2 regions of the Streptomyces sp. NPDC059582 genome follow, and region 1 is predicted to be linked to the other one. Evidence: riboswitches for the same ligand, from Rfam matches in the RefSeq annotation. Region 1 holds a riboswitch; the other holds the start of a gene.

What was found. A riboswitch is a leader RNA that binds a small molecule or an ion and turns the genes downstream of it on or off. The one in region 1 is predicted to bind cyclic di-AMP.
Region 2: another riboswitch for cyclic di-AMP. It lies ahead of ACFV0T_RS27480 (M23 family metallopeptidase); the one in region 1 lies ahead of ACFV0T_RS07610 (M23 family metallopeptidase).

The regions. Positions count from the first base shown of each region.
Region 1 is NZ_JBHWCC010000005.1:212,811-223,033, reverse strand. Features, by position in the region: gene lhgO (L-2-hydroxyglutarate oxidase) at 1-778, shown strand, start outside; gene trmB (tRNA (guanosine(46)-N7)-methyltransferase TrmB) at 871-1,731, shown strand; gene ACFV0T_RS07620 (PrsW family intramembrane metalloprotease) at 1,817-3,133, shown strand; gene ACFV0T_RS07615 (aldo/keto reductase) at 3,174-4,118, opposite strand; gene ACFV0T_RS07610 (M23 family metallopeptidase) at 4,269-5,303, opposite strand; cyclic di-AMP (ydaO/yuaA leader) riboswitch at 5,315-5,471, opposite strand; gene ACFV0T_RS07605 (PP2C family protein-serine/threonine phosphatase) at 5,797-6,936, opposite strand; tRNA gene ACFV0T_RS07600 (tRNA-Met) at 7,285-7,358, opposite strand; gene ACFV0T_RS07595 (dihydrofolate reductase family protein) at 7,435-8,565, opposite strand; gene ACFV0T_RS07590 (MarR family winged helix-turn-helix transcriptional regulator) at 8,688-9,212, shown strand; gene ribA (GTP cyclohydrolase II) at 9,331-9,999, shown strand; gene ACFV0T_RS07580 (FtsX-like permease family protein) at 10,019-10,223, opposite strand, start outside.
Region 2 is NZ_JBHWCC010000036.1:66,139-76,361, forward strand. Features, by position in the region: gene ACFV0T_RS27465 (DNA topoisomerase (ATP-hydrolyzing) subunit A) at 1-1,616, opposite strand, end outside; gene ACFV0T_RS27470 (M16 family metallopeptidase) at 1,885-3,288, shown strand; gene ACFV0T_RS27475 (M16 family metallopeptidase) at 3,285-4,688, shown strand; cyclic di-AMP (ydaO/yuaA leader) riboswitch at 4,899-5,062, shown strand; gene ACFV0T_RS27480 (M23 family metallopeptidase) at 5,075-5,827, shown strand; gene ACFV0T_RS27485 (GntR family transcriptional regulator) at 6,015-6,710, shown strand; gene ACFV0T_RS27490 (HPr family phosphocarrier protein) at 6,975-7,256, opposite strand; gene ACFV0T_RS27495 (GNAT family N-acetyltransferase) at 7,435-10,223, shown strand, end outside.

The DNA of each region.
Region 1 (10,223 bases):
CGTCGGGACGACGGGCGTGTGCGACTTCACGGCGGTCGCCCGGCAACTGGCCCAGGCGTCCGGAGCGGAGATCCGCTACGGGGCGCGCGTCGTCCGGATCGACCGGCGCCCGGAACGGGGAGTCGCCGTGCGGACCGCGCGCGGGGACATCGTGCGGGGCCGGGTGCTGGTCAACTGCGCGGGTCTGTACTGCGACGAGGTGGCCCGGCTGACCGGCGACGAGCCCGAGGTGCGGATCGTGCCGTTCCGGGGCGAGTACTACGAGCTGGCACGGCCGGAGCTGGTACGCGGCCTGGTCTATCCGGTCCCCGATCCGGCGTTCCCGTTCCTCGGGGTGCACCTCACGCGCGGGATCGACGGCGAGGTGCACGTCGGGCCCAACGCGGTGCCGGCGCTGGCCCGCGAGGGGTACGGATGGGGGGTCGTACGGCCCCGGGAGCTGGCCGGGACGGTGGCGTGGCCCGGAGCCTGGCGGATGGGCCGGCAGCACTGGCGGTACGGGATGGGGGAACTGCGCAGATCGGTGTCCAAGGGGGCGTTCACGCAGGCGGTGCGCGGGCTGCTGCCCGGGGTGACCGAGCAGGATCTCGTGCCGTCGGCGGCCGGGGTGCGGGCCCAGGCGGTGCTGCGGGACGGGACGCTGGTGGACGATTTCCTGATCCGGGAGGGCGCGCGGACCGTGCATGTGCTGAACGCGCCCTCGCCCGCGGCGACGGCGTCGCTGCCGATCGGCCGGGAGGTGGCACGACGGGCGCTGGCCGCGCTGGGCTCGTGGTGAGGGCCGCGGCGCCGGGCCGCGCCGTGGGCGCTCGCACTCCGCCGAGGGCCGCGCCTGTCGCTGCCCGGGGGCGCCGTAAAATCGTCCCCACTGTGTCTGAGCCGAACACCGCCTCCGAAGCGTCCCAGCCCACCCCCGACGACCCGCGGCACCGCCATGATCCCGGTGTCCTCGTCCGGCACACCCGGGACAAGGGGGAGCCGCGCTTCCCCGGCGGCCCGCAGGCCGACCCCGCCGGGTCGCACTTCGAGCGGCGGATCCGCAGCTTCCAGCCGCGGCGCAGCCGGGTGACCGCGGGACAGGCGGACGCGTTGCAGCGGCTGTGGCCCAAGTGGGGCCTCGACATCGACGGACAGCAGATCGTCGACCTGGGCGCCCTGTTCGGCAACGACCACCCGGTGGTGCTGGAGATCGGGTTCGGGATGGGCGAGGCCACCGCGCAGATGGCCGCCGCCGACCCCGACACCGACATCCTCGCCGTGGACGTGCACACGCCGGGCCAGGGCAATCTGCTCAACCTCGCCGACCACCACGGACTGGCCAACATCCGCGTGGCCAACGGGGACGCCATCATCCTGCTGCGGGAGATGCTCGCCCCCGACTCGCTCGACGGGGTGCGCGTCTACTTCCCCGACCCCTGGCCGAAGAAGCGGCACCACAAGCGGCGGCTGATCCAGCCGGAGTTCCTGGACCTCGCCGCGACCCGGCTGCGACCCGGCGCGCTCGTGCACTGCGCCACCGACTGGGAGCCGTACGCCGAGCAGATGCTCGACGTGCTCAGCGCCCACCCCGACTTCGAGAACACCCAGGCGGACGGCGGTTTCGCGCCACGTCCCGCGTTCCGCCCGCTGACTCGCTTCGAGGGTCAGGGGCTGGACAAGGGACACGTCGTGAACGATCTGCTCTTCCGTCGCGTACAGCACCGGAAGCCTCCGGAGCGGCGGTCGCCGTAGGCGCGGCGGACACCGCAGGCACCGCGGATACAGCAGGCAGCAAAAGGAACAGCAAGACCAGCCCTCCCTCGTTAGGGTCAATGCCGTGGCGACCGTTCCCCCTTATCCGACGCACTCCGGCGTTCCCGCCCACAGTCGGCTCCGGCACGCGCACTGGTGGCACCGGAGATGGGTGCGCTACGGCGCCCTGATCACCCTGCTGACGCTCTCGGGGCTCGTCATCCTGGCGCTCGTGCGCCGGCAGACCGGCACGGAGGGGTTCCTGGTCGGGCTCGGCCTCGCCGTCCTGCCGGTGCCCCTGCTCGTCACCGCCTTCCGCTGGCTGGACCGGGTCGAACCGGGCCCCTGGCGCAACCTGCTGTTCGCCTTCGCCTGGGGCGCCTGCGCGGCGGCGCTGATAGCGATCGTCGCCAACAGCTTCGCGACCAAGTGGATAGCGACGGCGACCGCCGACCCGTCGAGCGCCGACACCCTCGGCGCGACCGTGATAGCGCCCGTGGTCGAGGAGTCCGCCAAGGCCGCCGCCGTGCTCCTCGTCTTCCTCTTCCGCAGACGGGACTTCACGGGGATCGTCGACGGGGTCGTCATAGCCGGGGTGACCGCCACCGGCTTCGCGTTCACCGAGAACATCCTCTACCTCGGCACCGCCTTCGGCACCGACCAGCTCAGCGGCGGCCGCGGCATCGCGTCCGTCACCGCGGCGACCTTCTTCGTCCGCGTGATCATGTCGCCGTTCGCGCACCCCCTGTTCACCGTCCTGACCGGTATCGGCTTCGGCGTCGCCGCGCTGTCCGGGGAGCGGCAGCGGGTGAGGCGGGTGCTTCTGCCACTGTCCGGGCTGCTGCTCGCGATGGGCATGCACGCGTTCTGGAACGGCTCCTCGACCTTCGGCGAGTTCGGCTTCTTCGCCGTGTACGGGGTGTTCATGGTGCCCGCGTTCGGTCTGCTGACCTGGCTGGTGATCTGGACACGCCAGCGCGAACTGCGGACCGTGCGCGAGGAGCTGCCCGCCTACGCCGTCACCGGCTGGCTGACCCCGGCCGAGCCGTTCGCGCTCGGCTCGATGCGGGCGCGGCGGCTGGCCCGCGAGTACGCCGGGCACCACTTCGGCAGGCCCGCCGGGCGGGCGGTCGCGGAGTACGAGGCGTACGCGACCTCCCTGGCGTTCCTGCGCCACCGGGGGCGCCGGGGCCGGGCCGGCGCCGACTTCCTCGTACGGGAACGGGAACTGCTGCACGAGCTGTGGCGGCGCCGGGAGGTGGCGCGGCCCGCGCTGGACTACGCGGCGCGGGCGACGGCGCCACCGGTTCCGGTGATGATGCCGGTGCCCCCTCCGGCGGCGTGGCCGGTGTACGGCTACCCGGCGGCGCCGTATCCCGCGTACAACCCGTACCGGTCGTAGCCCCGTAGCCCTGGGGACATCGCCGGGGACATGGGGAAGGTCAGCCCGACGCGGCCGTCAGGCGCGCGACCTCCGCCTCCGTCAGCTCCAGCTCCGCCACCCCGACCAGCGCCGGCAGCTGCTCCACCGTCCGGGCGGAGGCGATCGGGGCGACCACCGTCGGCTGGGCCGCGAGCCAGGCCAGGGCGACGGTGGCGACCGGGACGTCATGGGCGCCTGCGACCTCGTCGAGAGCGGCGAGGACCGTCCGGCCGCGCTCGGTGTCGAGGTGCTTGGCGGCGCCCGAAGCACGTGCGCTGTCGACCGTCGCACCGGGGCGGTACTTGCCGGTGAGGAAGCCGGAGGCGAGCGCGAAGTACGGGACGGCGGCCAGTCCCGAGCGGGCCGCGAGGTCCTGGAGCTCACCCTCGTAGGTGTCGCGCGAGACGAGGTTGTAGTGGGGTTGCAGCGCCACGTACCGGGCCAGTCCCTCGCGGTCGGAGAACTCCAGGGACTCCCGCAGCCGGTCGGCGGAGATGTTGGAGGCGGCGATGTGGCGCACCTTGCCCGCCCTCACCAGCTCGTCCAGTGCGCCGATGATCTCTTCCACCGGCACCTCGGGCTTGTCGAAGTGCGTGTAGTAGAGGTCGATGTGGTCGGTGCCGAGGCGGCGCAGGGAAGCGTCGGCGGCGGCCCTGATGTTCGCGGCGCTCAGCCCCGGGAAGTCCGGGTGCTGGCTGACCTTGGTGGCGATGACGACGTCGGCGCGATTGCCGCGCGCCTTGACCCACTTGCCGATGACGGTCTCGGACTCGCCGCCCTTGTTGCCCTCGATCCACGCCGAGTAGGAGTCGGCGGTGTCGACGAAGTTGCCGCCCGCCGCAGCGTAGGCGTCGAGCACGGCGAAGGACTGGGCCTCGTCGGCGGTCCAGCCGAAGACGTTGCCGCCGAGGGCGAGCGGGAAGATCTCGAGGTCTGAGGAACCGAGCTTGCGCAGAGAAGTCATGTTCAACATCAACACCCGCCCAGGAACCCCGTATTCCGCATTTCGCGCGTATCCCGGAGAACCGGAAACCGGCAGCCCTGACGTCGGGGGGACGTCGTCAGGGCTGCCGGGGATCGGAGAACGATCAGGGAACTCGGAGGGTCGCGCGGGTCAGGGGGTGAGTCCCTTGCCCTGCAGCCAGGCCATCGGGTCGATGCCGTCCGCGCTGCCGCCCGGGTGGACCTCCAGGTGGAGGTGCGGGCCGGTGACGTTGCCGGTGGCACCGACGCGGCCGATGACATCGCCGGTGGCGACCTTCTGCCCGACGCTGACACTGATCGAGGACTGGTGGCAGAACCACAGCTCGGTGCCGTCGTCCAGGGTGAGGATCGTGCGGTAGCCGTACGAACCGGCCCAGCCCGCCTCGGTGACCGTGCCGCTGTGGATCGCCTTGATGAGCGTCCCGGTGGGCGCGGCGAAGTCGAGACCGGTGTGGTAACCGGAGGACCACATCGAGCCGGCCTGCCCGAAGGTCGAGGTGATCGTGTACGAGGAGGTCGGCAGCGTGTACTGCTTGGCGAGCTCGGCCAGGCGCGCGGCCTCGGCCTTCTGCGCGGCCGCCTCGTCCGCCTTCTTCTTGGCGGCGGCGGCCTTGGCCTCCGCCTCCTTCTCGGCCTTGGCGGCGGCGTCGGCGACCGCCTTCTGGGCCGCCGCCGCCGAGGCCGCAGCGGCCTTGGTGTCGACCTGGTCCTGCTGCTGCTCGGCCTGCGCCATGATCCGGGTGCGCAGCGCCTCGCCGGCGTCGGTGGTGCCCTGGGCGGTGTCGGCGGAGGTCACGCCGATACCGCTGAGCGGGGCCGTGGGGGCCTCGGCCGCGTCCGCGGAGTCGTCGGACAGCAGGGAGCCGACGGAGGGCAGGTCCGGCATGGAGATGGACACCGGCGGCTTGCCGGTGTTGGCGCTGGCCATACCGCCCGCGCTCACGGCGGCTATGACGCCGACGCCCAGGACGGTGGAGCTGCGGGCGAGTCCGCCGCGCTGCTTGGCGACACGGTGCCGGCCACGTACGGGACGGAGGGACTCCTCGGTGGGGTTCCACTCCTCCCACGGGCCCTCGTCGGTGCGGTAGCTGCCGGAGCCGAACGGCTCGGTGCTGCGCTGACTCGGCACGAACGGGGCTTCGGGGGCAGGCGGGTTGGACGCCACGTGGGCGTGCTCCTTTCCTTCCTTCTCGCCTACCGGGTTAGCTGACGGGTTCGGAGCAGGAAGGTCTCCTACGCGCGTATACCGCCCGACGTTCACGGCGGTGTACGTGCGATTCACCCCAAGGTGGTGGTTCCCCGGTTCCCTTGCAGGATTCGGCGCGTGCGCACGGAGCCGTCGCTTGTGACGGCTGGGACGACCGCGCTGCGTTATCGAACGTTAATAGACACGGGGGCGTGATTCCAAGCTGTTCCACTTGATCATTAACATTTTTGGCCTGGACTTACAGCCCATGACCGGCGGAAATCGGGCGAGTTGACCACGCCGGGCGCCCCAGCCGGAACGCCTCGGGGGCCCCACTCGTTTTGACGGTGACTCAGATGTGATGCGCAGAGGGGTCAGCTGATCACCCCGTGTGACTACGGGTCGGTTCAGGACCGGCTCGGACCGGCCCTGGGCCGTTTCGGGGACCGTCCACGGCCGGTCCGCTACCCCTTCAGGGCCGTCGTACGGCGAGCAGCGCCATGTCGTCGGCCATTCCGCCGCCGGAGTGCCGGCGCACGTCCTCCGCGAGGGCGACGAGCAGTGCTTCGGGATCGCGGAAGCACCTGCCCGCGAGCCGCTCCTCGGGGTCGTAGAAACGGCCGTGGGTGTCGCGGGCCTCGGACACGCCGTCGGTGTGCAGGAGCAGGGTCGTGCCCTTCGGGAAGTCGCTCTCCTCCGCGCGGTCGGGCCAGGTGCCCAACTCGCCCATGCCGAGCGGCAGGGCCGGTTCGCGGGCCGGCAGCGTGCGCACGCTGCCGTCCGTGTGCAGCAGCAGCGGCGGCGGATGCCCGCGGTTGAGGACCCGGACGGCCTCGGCGCCGTGCGGCAGTTCGGCGAGTACGGCGGTGGTGAAGCCCTCGAAGGCGTCCAGTCCGTCGCGCCGGGTGCCCTCGCGGGCCAGCGCCCGCTCCAGCCGCTGGGCCACCGCCTCCAGGGTCGCCTCCTGCTCGGCGGCCTCCCGGAAGGCCCCGATGACGACGGCCACGGCCGCCACCGCGCCCATGCCCTTGCCCCGTACGTCCCCGACGAGGAGCCGCACCCCGCGCGGGCTGTCCTGCACGGCGTACAGGTCGCCGCCGATGAAGGCGTCCTCCTGGGCGGCCTCGTAACGGGCCGCGACGTCGTACCCGCCGATCCGCTCGGCGGGTTCGGGCAGCACCGCGCGCTGGGCGGCCTCGGCGATCCCGCGGGCGCTGGCCAGCCGCCGGTCGCCGCGGCGCACGACGCGGTTGATGACCACGGCCATGGCGGCGACCGTGGCCACGGTGACGATCTCGGTGATCGCGCTCGCTTCCATGAGCCGAGAGGAGCGGGCGTGCACGGCGCACACCGCGACGAACGCGAAGACCCCCGTGGTGATGGTGCCGGACAGCGAGTACAGCGGCGCCGCCACCAGCGGGGCGGCCGTGAAGAAGGGGGCCGCGGTGAAGTCGGGGGGCGTGCAGAAGTCGTAGACGATCCCGCCGACGACCAGCAGGAGCGGGAGGACCTGGAGGAGGGCCCGGGTGGCGGAGATCCGGCGCTCCGCACCCCCCGCGCGCGCCGCACCGGACGGCGGGGGTGCCTCGTCGCCGAGGCCGGGGTCGGGCACCGGGTCGGCCGGGAGCCGTCCGCCGGCCCGGCTGCGGTCAGGCAGGACGAGGTAGTCGTCGTAGGCCGTGGCGGGATTCTTGTGCGGCTCCTCGCCCGCCGCGTCATCAGGGCGCACCACTCGTCTCCCGCCGTCTCCCGCCGTCTCCCGCCACGGAGATCCAGATTCGCCGCGACGGAGGCGGGCGGCGACCGGTGTGAGCCGACCGGATGACGAGGGCGTCGGGGGCAGGAAAAGGTACGAGTGACGGGAGCAGCGTGGAAAAACAATCAGGGCCGGAAAACATTCAAGGCCGGACAACATTCAAGGCCGGAATCCATGAACTGGATTCCGGCCCTGAGTCTTCAGTAGCGGGGACAGGATTTGAACCTGCGACCTCTGGGTTATGAGCCCAGCGAGCTACCGAGCTGCTCCACCCCGCGTCGTTAGGACCAGCATACGCCATTCGCGGGACCGGATGCACAACGGTTGATTCGCGCCCCGTCGGCGTGGCTCGGTTCAGTCCCGCAGGTGCCGGTTCGGCGCCTGGGCGGCCGCCTCGTACTCCGGCAGTACGACGACGTCGGCGCCCTCGGCCGTCAGCACCCCGGTGCCGTCGGCACCGGCGACGAAGGTGTCCGGCTCCCGCCAGGCCGTGACCACCCGCCGTACCCCCGCGTCGAGGATCAGCCGCGCGCACGGCGCCGGCCGGGAGGCCCGCCGGGCGCACGGCTCCAGGCTGCTGTACACCGTCGCGCCGCCGAGCCGCGGATCCACCGGGTCGATCTTCGCGAGGGCCGCCTCCTCGGCGTGCACGACGGGATCGTCGCCCTCCCGGGAGTACCCGCGGGCGAGCTCCGTGCCGTCGGCTGTCACCACCACCGCCCCCACGCTGAACGCGGTCCGCGACGGCGGGCACCGCTCCGCCAGGTCGCAGGCGAGCGCCAGCCAGTGCCGGTCGGCGGGCGAGGCGACGCCTCCGGCGCCGGGTGCGGTCGGCTCGTAGCGCGTGAGGACGACGTCCTCGATCCGCCGGGTCTCCACCAGCCGCAGCCGCCCGCCCTGGTACGCGCCCGGCCCGAACAGCCGGGGCGCGTCCGGGTCGCCCACGAAGAGCGGGGCGAGCACGAGCTGGAGTTCGTCGGCGAGCTCCTGCTGGAGCAGCTGGGTGTGGACGGTGCCACCGCCCTCGACCATGACCCGCCGTACGCCCCGCACGTCGTGCAGGTGTTCCAGCAGCCGCCGCCAGTCGAGTTCGGGGCCCAGCGGGACGACGTCGGCGGCGAGGCCCGCGCCCCGGGCGCGTTCGGCGCCCCGGTCGGTCGTGTAGAGGACCTTCTCGCCGCCGGTGTGCCAGAAGTTCGCCGCCGGATCCAGCTCGCCCGTCCCGCTCACGGTGACCTTGAGGGGGTACTCCGGGCGGCCGGCGGCGACCCGGGCGGCCCGGCGCCCGGGCGAGTTCACCAGCAGCCTGGGGTTGTCGGCGCGGATGGTGCCGGCGCCGATCAGGATCGCGTCCACGGAGGCCCGTACCTCGTCGACCCGGTCGAAGTCGGCGGGGCTGGAGAGCAGCAGCCGCTCGGGGCCGGTGTCGTCGAGGCAGCCGTCGAGGGAGACGGCGGCGGACAGCAGGACGTACGGGAACGGCATCGACGCGCTCACTCTCGGCGGCGGGGCGGGGTGGATTCGGCGGGTACGGCGGGTACGGCGGGCGGGCCGGGCTTGTGACGGGGACCCTTGGTTCAAGTTTGAAACAAACCTACACTGGCGGCATGACGACCCGCTGGCTCACCCCCGAGGAGCAGCGCGCCTGGCGCGCGTACATGGCCGCCACCCTGCTCGTGGAGGACACGCTCGACCGGCAGCTCCAGCAGGAGGCCGGCATGCCGCACATGTACTACTCCATCCTGTCGACGCTCTCCGAGTCACCCGAGCGGCGGCTGCGCATGACGGACCTCGCCGAGCGGCTGAAGATCACCCGCAGCCGGCTGACGTACGCGGTGACACGGCTGGAGAAGGACGGCCTGGTGGCGCGCGAGGGCTGCCCGTCGGACCGGCGGGGCAGCATCGCGGCTCTGACCGATGCGGGCATGTCGGTGCTGGAGCGGGCGGCGCCCGGGCACGTCGAGACCGTGCGCGCGACCCTCTTCGACCACCTCACCCCGGACCAGGTGCGCCAGCTGGAGGAGATCTTCACGGGGGTCACGGGTGCGCTCCAGGGCGACTCGGCGGGCGGGGCGCCGGACGACGTGCCGTGGCGTCGCCGCTCGGGCACCCCGAAGCCGCCGTGCCGGTGACGGACGGCCGAAGAACCACTCCCTCGTTGCTTTAACTTTCAAGCGTGGGTTAGGGTCAGGATCTCAAGGTTCTGCTTCAAATCTGAAGCAGATGTCCCTCCGGATACGGAGAGCCCGCATGCCCGACTTCCCCGCCGCCACCCAGCGCTCCCGCGTCCGGGTCCCGCTGCGCTTCCACGACGGCTACGGCGTCGACGCCGAACTGGTGACCTTCCACGGCCTGACCGACGGCCAGGAGCACGTCGCGATCGTCCTCGGCGACCCGGCGCCCGGCACCACTCCGCTGGTCCGTCTGCATTCCGAGTGCCTGACCGGTGACGTCTTCGGCTCCGCCCGCTGCGACTGCGGTCCCCAGCTGCGTGAGGCCGTCGAACGCATCGCCGAGCGCGGCGGCGTGCTGCTCTACCTCCGCCAGGAGGGCCGCGGCATCGGCCTCTACAACAAGCTCGACGCGTACGCCCTCCAGGACCAGGGCCTCGACACCTACGAGGCGAACACCGCCCTCGGCCTGCCCGAGGACGCCCGCGACTACACGGCGGCGGCCCAGATGCTGCGGGCCCTGGGCGTCAAGGAGCTGGACCTGCTCTCCAACAACCCCGACAAGGCCGACCAGCTCCGCTCCCTGGGCACCGTCGTCCGCGAACGCGTCCCCACGGGCGTCTTCACCACCCCGCACAACGTCCGCTACCTCCGCGCGAAGGTCCTCCAGACCCAGCACACCCTGCCGCTGGGGGAACTGTCGGGCCGCTCGGAACTGCCGGAACTCCCGAAACGAAACGCGGGCTGAGCCCCACACACGAAGATGGTCAGCCGTGCGCCCGGGCGGTCAGATAGGGGTCCCGCCGGAGCACTTCACGGCTGCCGAGGAGGGTACCGACGACCAGGCCGGCGGCGGGCAGCAGCAGCGCCGCGGCGACCCACACCGGTCCGGGGAGAGCATCCGTACGGGCGATGGGCAGGCCGAGCACGTCACTGAGCGGGCCGGCCAGGACGACGGACAGGCCGGTGCCG
Region 2 (10,223 bases), on a different contig from region 1:
GGGAACGGCTCGCCGTTCGCCGTGCGGGCCAGCAGGCCGGTCGAGGACAGCAGCACCCGGCACGGGTCGTCCGCGACCTGGAGCGGTACGGCGGCGGTCGGGGCACCCGCCGACTCCAGCAGCACCGTACGGCGCTCGGTGCCGAACTTCTTGGCCACCGAGGCCAGTTCGGCGGAGACCAGCTTGCGCAGCTCCGCGTCCGACTCCAGGATGCGGGTCAGCTCCGCGATCTCCGTGTTGAGCCGGTCCTTCTCGGACTCCAGCTCGATCCGGTCGAACCTGGTCAGTCGGCGCAGCGGGGTGTCCAGGATGTACTGCGTCTGGATCTCCGACAGCGAGAAGCGCTCCATCAGGCGCTGCTTCGCCTGCGCGGAGTTGTCGCTGGAGCGGATCAGCCGGATGACCTCGTCGATGTCGACGAGCGCCGTGAGCAGGCCCTCCACCAGGTGCAGACGGTCCCGCCGCTTGGTGCGCCGGAACTCCGAGCGGCGTCGGACGACCTCGAAGCGGTGGTCGAGGTAGACCTCGAGGAGCTCCTTGAGACCCAGGGTGAGCGGCTGGCCGTCCACCAGGGCGACGTTGTTGATGCCGAAGGACTCCTCCATCGGCGTCAGCTTGTAGAGCTGCTCCAGGACCGCCTCCGGCACGAAGCCGTTCTTGATCTCGATGACGAGGCGCAGGCCGTGCTCGCGGTCGGTGAGGTCCTTGACGTCGGCGATGCCCTGGATCTTCTTCGAGCCGACCAGGTCCTTGATCTTGGCGATCACCTTCTCCGGGCCGACCGTGAAGGGCAGCTCGGTGACGACCAGACCCTTGCGGCGGGCCGTGACGGTCTCCACCGAGACCGTGGCACGGATCTTGAAGGTGCCGCGGCCCGACTCGTAGGCGTCCCGGATGCCGGAGAGGCCGACGATCCGGCCGCCGGTGGGCAGGTCGGGGCCCGGGACGAACCTCATCAGGGCGTCCAGGTCCGCGTTCGGGTGGCGGATCAGGTGGCGGGCGGCCGCGATGACCTCGCCGAGGTTGTGCGGCGGCATGTTCGTGGCCATGCCGACCGCGATGCCCGACGAGCCGTTGACCAGGAGGTTCGGGAAGGCCGCCGGCAGGGTCACCGGCTCCTGCTCCTGGCCGTCGTAGTTGGGGGCGAAGTCGACGGTGTCCTCGTCGATGGACTCCGTCATCAGGCCGGCAGGTTCGGCCGCCTTGCACTCGGTGTACCGCATGGCGGCCGGCGGGTCGTCGTTGCCCAGCGAACCGAAGTTGCCGTGGCCGTCGACGAGCGGCACGCGCATGGAGAACGGCTGGGCCATGCGCACCAGGGCGTCGTAGATCGAGGCGTCGCCGTGCGGGTGGAGCTTGCCCATCACCTCGCCGACGACACGGGCGCACTTTACGTAACCGCGCTCGGGGCGCAGGCCCATCTCGTTCATCTGGTAGACGATGCGGCGATGCACCGGCTTGAGGCCGTCGCGGGCGTCCGGCAGAGCGCGGGAGTAGATGACCGAGTACGCGTACTCGAGGAAGGAGCCCTGCATCTCGTCGACGACGTCGATGTCGAGGATCCGCTCCTCGTACGAGTCGTCGGGCGGCGGGGTCTTCGTGCTGCGGCGGGCCATCGCTGCCGGCTCCTTGCTGAAGCGTGAACGGGTTCTGACGCGGACCATTGTGGACCGCGCTACTGACAGTGCGGGCGAGGACCCGGCGTCGGCCGCCCGGCCCGGTGTGGAAGGCGCCTCATTCCACGACTGCCCGCAGGCTACGCGATCTCGCTCTCGGCGTACGTCCCGCGGGAACTTCGCCCATGGTCGGTCCGCTTGCATACAGTGGCAGGACAGGCACGAAACGCGCGGTCCGACGACCGCGTCCGCGATCGAAGGGACGTACATGCCCATGGGTCACACGGCCACAGCCGAGGCAGGCTCCGGGGGCCTGACAGCGACCGAGCACCGCCTGGCCAACGGCCTCCGCGTGGTGCTCTCCGAGGACCATCTGACCCCGGTCGCGGCGGTGTGCCTCTGGTACGACGTCGGCTCCCGTCACGAAGTCAAGGGACGTACGGGCTTGGCTCACCTCTTCGAGCACCTGATGTTCCAGGGGTCCGGGCAGGTCAAGGGCAACGGCCACTTCGAGCTGGTGCAGGGCGCCGGCGGCTCGCTCAACGGCACCACCAGCTTCGAGCGCACCAACTACTTCGAGACCATGCCCACCCATCAGCTGGAGCTCGCCCTCTGGCTGGAGGCCGACCGCATGGGCTCCCTGCTCGCCGCGCTCGACGAAGAGTCCATGGAGAACCAGCGGGACGTCGTCAAGAACGAGCGCCGCCAGCGCTACGACAACGTTCCCTACGGGACCGCGTTCGAGAAGCTGACCGCGCTCGCCTACCCGGAGGGCCACCCGTACCACCACACGCCGATCGGCTCGATGGCCGACCTGGACGCGGCCACCCTGGAGGACGCGCGCGCGTTCTTCCGGACGTACTACGCGCCCAACAACGCCGTGCTCTCCGTGGTCGGCGACATCGACCCGGTGCAGACGCTCGCCTGGATCGAGAAGTACTTCGGCTCCATCGCCTCCCACGACGGCAAGCCCGCTCCGCGCGACGGCTCGCTGCCCGAGGTCATGGGCGGGCAGCTGCGCGAGGTCGTCGAGGAGGAGGTCCCGGCGCGCGCCCTGATGGCCGCCTACCGGCTCCCGGAGGACAACACGCGCGCGTGCGACGCGGCCGACCTGGCGCTGACCGTTCTCGGCGGCGGTGAGTCCTCCCGCCTGTACAACCGGCTCGTACGGCGCGACCGTACGGCGGTGGCGGCCGGCTTCGGCCTGCTGCGGCTGGCCGGGGCGCCCTCCCTGGGCTGGCTGGACGTGAAGACGTCCGGTGACGTCGAGGTGCCGGTCATCGAGACCGCCATCGACGAGGAGCTCGCCCGGTTCGCCGAGGAGGGCCCCACGGCCGAGGAAATGGAACGCGCCCAGGCCCAGTTGGAGCGCGAGTGGCTGGACCGGCTCGGCACGGTGGCCGGCCGCGCCGACGAACTGTGCCGCTACGCGGTCCTGTTCGGCGACCCGCAGCTCGCGCTCACCGCCGTCCAGCGGGTGCTGGACGTGACGGCCGAGGAGGTCCAGGAGGTCGCCAAGGCCCGCCTGCGCCCCGACAACCGGGCGGTGCTCGTCTACGAGCCGACCGCCCCCGAGGCCCTGGACGACGCCGAGGCCGCGGAGAGCACCGAAGACCCGGAGTCCGCGGCGACCGTGGAAGCCACCGACGCAACCGAGGAGGCGGCCCAGTGACCGAGCTCGCCACGATGGAGTTCCACCCCCAGCCCCGGCCGGGCGAGGCCAGGCCCTGGGCCTTCCCGGCGCCCGAGCGCGGCACCCTGGACAACGGGCTGACCGTTCTGCGCTGCCACCGCCCCGGCCAGCAGGTCGTCGCCGTCGAGGTCCTCCTCGACGCGCCACTGGACGCCGAGCCGGCCGGCCTCGACGGTGTGGGCACGATCATGGCGCGAGCCTTCTCGGAGGGCACCGACAAGCTCTCCGCCGAGGAGTTCGCCGCCGAGCTGGAGCGCTGCGGCGCCACTCTCGACGCGCACGCCGACCACCCCGGCGTACGGCTGAGCCTCGAAGTCCCGGTCTCGCGCCTGGAGAAGGGGCTCAGCCTGCTCTCCGACGCCCTCCGGGCGCCCGCGTTCGCGGACAGCGAGGTCGAGCGGCTGGTGCGCAACCGGCTCGACGAGATCCCGCACGAGCTGGCCAACCCCGGCCGCCGTGCCGCCAAGGAGCTCTCCAAGGAGCTGTTCCCGGCGACCTCGCGCATGTCCCGCCCGCGCCAGGGCACCGAGGAGACGGTCACGCAGATCGACTCCGCGGCCGTGCGTGCCTTCTACGACCGGCATGTCCGCCCCGCCACGGCCACCACCGTGGTCGTCGGCGACCTCGCCGGCCTCGACCTGGACGAGCTCCTCGGCGACACCCTGGGCGCCTGGAAGGGCACCTCGGCCGCGCCCCGCCCCGTGCCGCCGGTGAGCGCCGACGACACCGGCCGCGTGGTCATCGTGGACCGACCCGGCGCCGTCCAGACGCAGCTGCTGATCGGCCGCACCGGCGCCGACCGGCACGACCGGGTGTGGCCCGCCCAGGTGCTCGGCACGTACTGCCTCGGTGGCACCCTCACCTCCCGGCTGGACCGCGTCCTGCGGGAGGAGAAGGGCTACACCTACGGGGTGCGCGCCTTCGGGCAGGTGCTCAGGTCGGGGGCCCCCACCTCCTCCGGAGGGGCCACGGGCGCCGCGATGCTCGCCATCAGCGGCTCCGTGGACACCCCGAACACCGGTCCCGCCCTGGAGGACCTGTGGACCGTGCTGCGCACGCTCGCCGCGGAGGGGCTGACCGACGCGGAGCGTGACGTCGCCGTGCAGAACCTCGTCGGGGTGGCGCCGCTGAAGTACGAGACCGCGGCGGCCGTCGCGGCCACGCTGGCCGACCAGGTCGAGCAGCACCTGCCCGACGACTACCAGGCGACGCTGTACCAGCAGCTCGCCGCGACCGGCACCGTGGAGGCCACCGCGGCAGTCGTGAACGCCTTCCCGGTGGACCGTCTGGTGACCATCCTCGTCGGGGACGCGGCGCAGATCAGGGAGCCCGTGGAGGCCCTCGGCATCGGTGAAGTCACGGTCGTGTCCGCCGAGTAGGGGCAACGCGAAGGCACGCGCGCGGGGGCCCTGGTGACTGATGAGTCACCAGGGCCCCACCATGTCCGGAGAATGTCCGAATTGGGGGAGAGCTGCCTGTCTGCCCTGTGGGATGCGCTACAAAAGCCGCGATCCGTTTGAGGATCGAAAGACGGCGCCCGTACGGTCATGCGGTCTGTTCGTCAGGCAGTGCGCCGCACCCGCGGCAGCGGACAGTCATCGCCGAGTCCCCGTACGGCGCGAGCCAGGGGAGCCGGGGACCCATGCAGTCCCTGGGGTGAATCGGACGCCCGCGCGTGCCGCGAGGGGGTCCGTAGGAGACCTTCCTGCTCCGAACCCGTCAGCTAACCCGGTAGGCGAGAGGGAAGGAAAGGACCAGCCACTACATGGCGTTCATGTGCGCCCCCGGGAAGCACCGTCGTCCCGGCCGGATGAAGCGCACCAGCGCTCAGGCAGCCGGCATCGCGGCCCTCGCCACCACCGGCGTCATCGGTACCCTCGCGGCCCCTGCGCTCGCCGCCGAGAACTCCGTCGAACAGACCGGCCTCACCCCGGTCATCACCATCCGCGACTCGGTCGCCGAGCAGATCGACGCCCAGGCCACGGCCCAGAGGCAGGCCGCCGAGGAGAAGGCGGCCCAGGAGGCCGCCCGCGAGAAGGCCGCGGCGAGGGCCAAGGCGGAGCACGCGGCAAAGGCGCGCGCCGCCCGCGAGGCCGAGCGCAAGCGCCTCAACACCTTCGTGGCGCCGATCGCCCACTCCTACGTCTCCACCGGCTACCTCAGCGGTGGCTCGCTCTGGTCCTCCGGCAGCCACACCGGCATCGACTTCCACGCCGCCGGTGGCACCTCCGTCCACACGGTCGGCTACGGCACCGTCGTCGAGGCCGGCTGGGGCGGGGCGTACGGCAACCAGGTGGTGATCAGGATGAACGACGGCACGTACACCCAGTACGGTCACCTGTCGTCCATCGGCGTCTCCGTGGGTCAGAGGCTGGTCACGGGCCAGCAGATCGGCGTCTCCGGCGCGACCGGGAACACCACCGGCCCGCACCTGCACTTCGAGGCCCGGACCACCCCAGAATACGGCTCGGACATCGACCCGGTCGCCTACCTCCGCAAGCATGGTGTGAACGTCTGACAACAGACGGCGCGACATACCGAGGCCCCGGCTCCCGAGCCGGGGCTTTCGGCCTTTCGGAGGCCTTCCTGTCCAAAAAATATCCTTGGATTCCGGCCGCCCGTCGGAAATTACGCCTGATTGCCATAGAGTCGCAGAACGCACGTCACTCGGCGACGTTTCACGGGCATTAAGGCGGAGGTCGGTCATGCGTATTCCGGCGCACTCGGTATGCACGGCGATCCGGGACGACATCGTGGCCGGTGTCTACGAGCGCGGCGGCCGGCTCACCGAGGAACTCCTCGCGCGCCGCTACGGTGTCTCGCGCGTCCCGGTCCGGGAGGCCCTGCGCACCCTGGAGGCGGAGGGCTTCGTGGTGACCCGCCGGCACGCGGGCGCGTGCGTCGCGGAACCGACCGAGCAGGAGGCCTCCGACCTGCTGGAGATGCGCGTGCTCCTGGAGCCGCTCGGCGCGTCCCGGGCCGCCCAGCGGCGGACCGAGGCCCACCTGAAGGTGCTGCGCGGCCTGGTCCGCCTGGGTCAGGAGCGGGCCAGGCGGGGCAACAGCGAGGATCTGCGCTCCCTGGGCGGCTGGTTCCACGAGACGCTCGCCCAGGCGTCCGGCAGCCAAGCCCTGACCTCGACGCTCACCCAGCTGCGGCACAAGATCGCCTGGATGTACTCGATAGAGGCGCCGGCCGATCCCGTGGAGTCGTGGGCCGAGCACGGCGCGATCGTGGACGCGGTGGCCCGCGGTGACGCCGAACGAGCGCGGGGGATCACGGCGCTGCACACCGAGCGAGCGAGTTCCGCGCACCGCCTGCGGTTCACCGGGGCGGGGGAGCGCGCCGACCGCGTGAGGACTTCGCAACACCCCGTAAACATGACGAGCCTGCGGCATTAACAAAGGCACCGTATACAAAGAAGCGGTATTCGGCGGAGGCGCATTTCCCCTGCCCTTATTCTCGTGCGCCGGTAATTTCCGGCCGCACGTCTTTCGTATGCTCGCGGGATGGTCTCCGGGCACTCCCGGCAATTCCGGTGGAGCGGGTGAAGCGAAAGCGAGCGGAAACGGTGGAGCCGCGCCGACCGGAAAGGTCGACGCGGCTCCACCGCGTGCTGTGAGCACTGCTGTGAGAAGTGCGAAGAGCAGTGCCGAAGGCGATGCTCAGACGGTCTCGGGGAGCTCCTCGAGACCCTCGGCGACCAGCTTCGCCAGACGTTCGAGCGCGGCGTCCGCGCCCTCGGCGTCGGAGGCGAGGACGATCTCCTCGCCGCCCTGGGCGCCCAGGCCGAGAACGGCCAGCATGGAGGCCGCGTTGACGGGGTTGCCGTCGGCCTTGGCGATCGTGACCGGGACGCCTGTGGCCGTGGCGGCTCGGACGAAGATGGAGGCGGGACGGGCGTGGAGGCCCTCGGCCCAGCCGACGTTGACGCGGCGCTCAGCCATGTGATGCTGCCCTTCAGTACTCAGGGTTGTCTAGACCAGTGTTCCACATCGGAATATGTGCCCGGAGCGGTCCTGCGTCCCGTCCCGGGAAGGTCGTCGGATCGCGGCCTCGATCCGACGTCCGTCCTCCACAGACTGCCTCGCGCCGTTGTCCTGCGCGAGCCGTACTCTGGGGCGCATGCAGAACCCGGCGGACCGGCAGGACCGGCACGAGTACCCCGCCCACTGGGAGGCGGACGTGGTACTGCGCGACGGTGGCACCGCGCGCATCCGGCCCATCACCGTCGACGACGCCGACCGCCTGGTCAGCTTCTACGAGCAGGTCTCGGACGAGTCGAAGTACTACCGCTTCTTCGCGCCGTACCCGCGGCTGTCCGCCAAGGACGTCCACCGCTTCACACACCACGACTTCGTGGACAGGGTGGGACTCGCGGCCACGATCGGCGGCGAGTTCATCGCCACCGTACGGTACGACCGCATCGGCGCCGACGGCATGCCCGCCTCCGTGCCGGCCGACGAGGCCGAGGTCGCTTTCCTGGTGCAGGACGCGCACCAGGGGAGGGGCGTCGCCTCCGCCCTCCTCGAACACGTCGCGGCCGTCGCGCGTGAGCGGGGCATCCGCCGCTTCGCCGCCGAGGTGCTCCCCGCGAACTCCAAGATGATCAAGGTGTTCACGGACGCCGGCTACACCCAGAAGCGCAGCTTCGAGGACGGCGTCGTACGCCTGGAGTTCGACCTCGAACCCACGGAACGCTCGCTCGCCGTGCAGCGCGCGCGGGAGCAGCGCGCCGAGGCGCGGTCGGTACGGCGGCTGCTCGTGCCGGGGTCCGTCGCGGTGGTCGGCGTCGGCCGTGCCCCGGGCGGGGTGGGCCGCGGCATCCTCGACAACATCCGGCAGGCCGGATTCACCGGAAGCCTCCACGCCGTGAACGAGGCACTCCCCGAGGAACAGAAGGAACTCGGTGGCGTGCCCGCCCATCGCTCGGTGCGGGACATCGAGGGGCCGGTCGACCTCGTGGTCGTCGCCGTGCCGACCGAGCGCGTGCCCGACGTCGTCACCGAGTGCGGCGAGCACGGAGTGCAGGGACTCGTCGTGGTCTCCGCGGGGTACGCCGAGAGTGGCCCCGAGGGACGCGAGCGCCAGCGTGAACTCGTGCGCCGCGCGCGCGTGTACGGGATGCGCATCATCGGCCCGAACGCCTTCGGGATCATCAACACCTCCCCGGACGTGCGGCTGAACGCCTCGCTGGCCCCCGAGATGCCGCGGCCCGGACGCATCGGACTGTTCGCGCAGTCCGGCGCCATCGGCATCGCCCTGCTGTCGCGACTGCACCGGCGCGGCGGAGGGGTCACCGGGGTCACCGGCGTGTCCACCTTCGTCTCGTCCGGCAACCGCGCGGACGTCTCCGGCAACGACGTCCTTCAGTACTGGTACGACGACCCGGACACCGACGTCGCGCTGATGTACCTGGAGTCCATCGGCAACCCGCGCAAGTTCACCCGCCTCGCACGGCGGACGGCCGCGGCGAAACCGCTGGTCGTCGTGCAGGGTGCCGGTTCCGCTCCCCAGGGGCACGCCGTCCGGGCGACCCGGCTGCCGCACGCGACCGTGTCGGTGCTGCTGCGGCAGGCCGGCGTCATCCGCGTCGGCACCATCACCGAACTGGTGGACACCGGACTGCTGCTCGCGCGCCAGCCGCTGCCGGCCGGTCCACGCGTGGCGATCCTCGGCAACTCCGAGTCCCTGGGCGTACTGACGTACGACGCCTGTCTCTCCGAGGGGCTGCGGCCGCTGCCACCGGTGGATCTGACGACGGGGGCCACGGCGGACGACTTCCGCCAGGCGCTGTCACGGGCGCTGGCGGACGAGACGTGCGACGCGGTCGTGGTCACCGCCATTCCGGCGATCGGGGGCGCGTCCGTGGAGGACGCGCTGCTGGCCGAAGCGCTGCGCTCCGCCGCCGAGCGGGTTCCGGGGAAGCCGGTGCTCGTGGTGCACGTGGAGCTCGGGGGGCTCGCGGAGGCGCTGTCGGCGGCGGCGAGTACGGCACCGCACGCCGGTGCGACGCCCGCCGGCGCCGCCCACCCCCCGTCACTCCCGGCGCCGCTCGACCGCGGACACCCCCGTCTCCCCGCGGAACGGCCGCCGGCCGACCCCCGAACCCCCCAGACTTCCGGCCAAACACCCGGATCCGTCCGAACCGGCCCTCGTCTCATCCCCGCCTACCCCGCCGCCGAACGCGCCGTCCGCGCTCTCGCCGAAGCCGTCAAGTACGGACAGTGGCGACGCGAGGCCGCCGATCCCGGGAAGGTGCCGGAGTACGAGGACATCGACGAGAAGGGCGCCGCCGAGCTGATCGGCGGCCTGCTCGCGCGCGGGCAGGGGCTCACGCTCGGCACGGACGAGACCTGCGAACTGCTCGGACGGTACGGGATCGCCGTACGCGCGGCCGTACCCGCGCCCACTCCCGAAGCGGCCGCCGAAGCCGCGCGCACCCTCGGCTACCCGGTGGCCCTCAAGGCCACCGCACCGCACCTGCGGCACCGCGCCGACCTCGGCGGCGTACGCCTCGACCTGGCGGACGAGGAACAACTGCGCAGGGCGTACGCCGAGTTGACCGCGCTGTTCGGGAATCCGCAGGAACTGCGTCCGGTGGTGCAGGCGATGGCGCCGCGCGGGGTCGAAACGGTCGTCCGCGCGGTCATCGACCCGGCGGCCGGGGCCGTACTGTCGTTCGGGCTCGCCGGTGCCGCCTCCCAACTGCTCGGCGACATGGCGCACCGGCTCGTTCCGGTCACCGACCGCGACGCGACCTCGCTGCTCCGCTCGATCCGGACGGCACCGCTGCTGTTCGGCTGGCGGGGCTCGACGCCGGTCGACACGCCCGCGCTGGAGGAACTGCTGCTGCGTGTGTCCCGACTGGTCGACGACCACCCCGAGGTCGTCGCGGTCACCCTGGAGCCGGT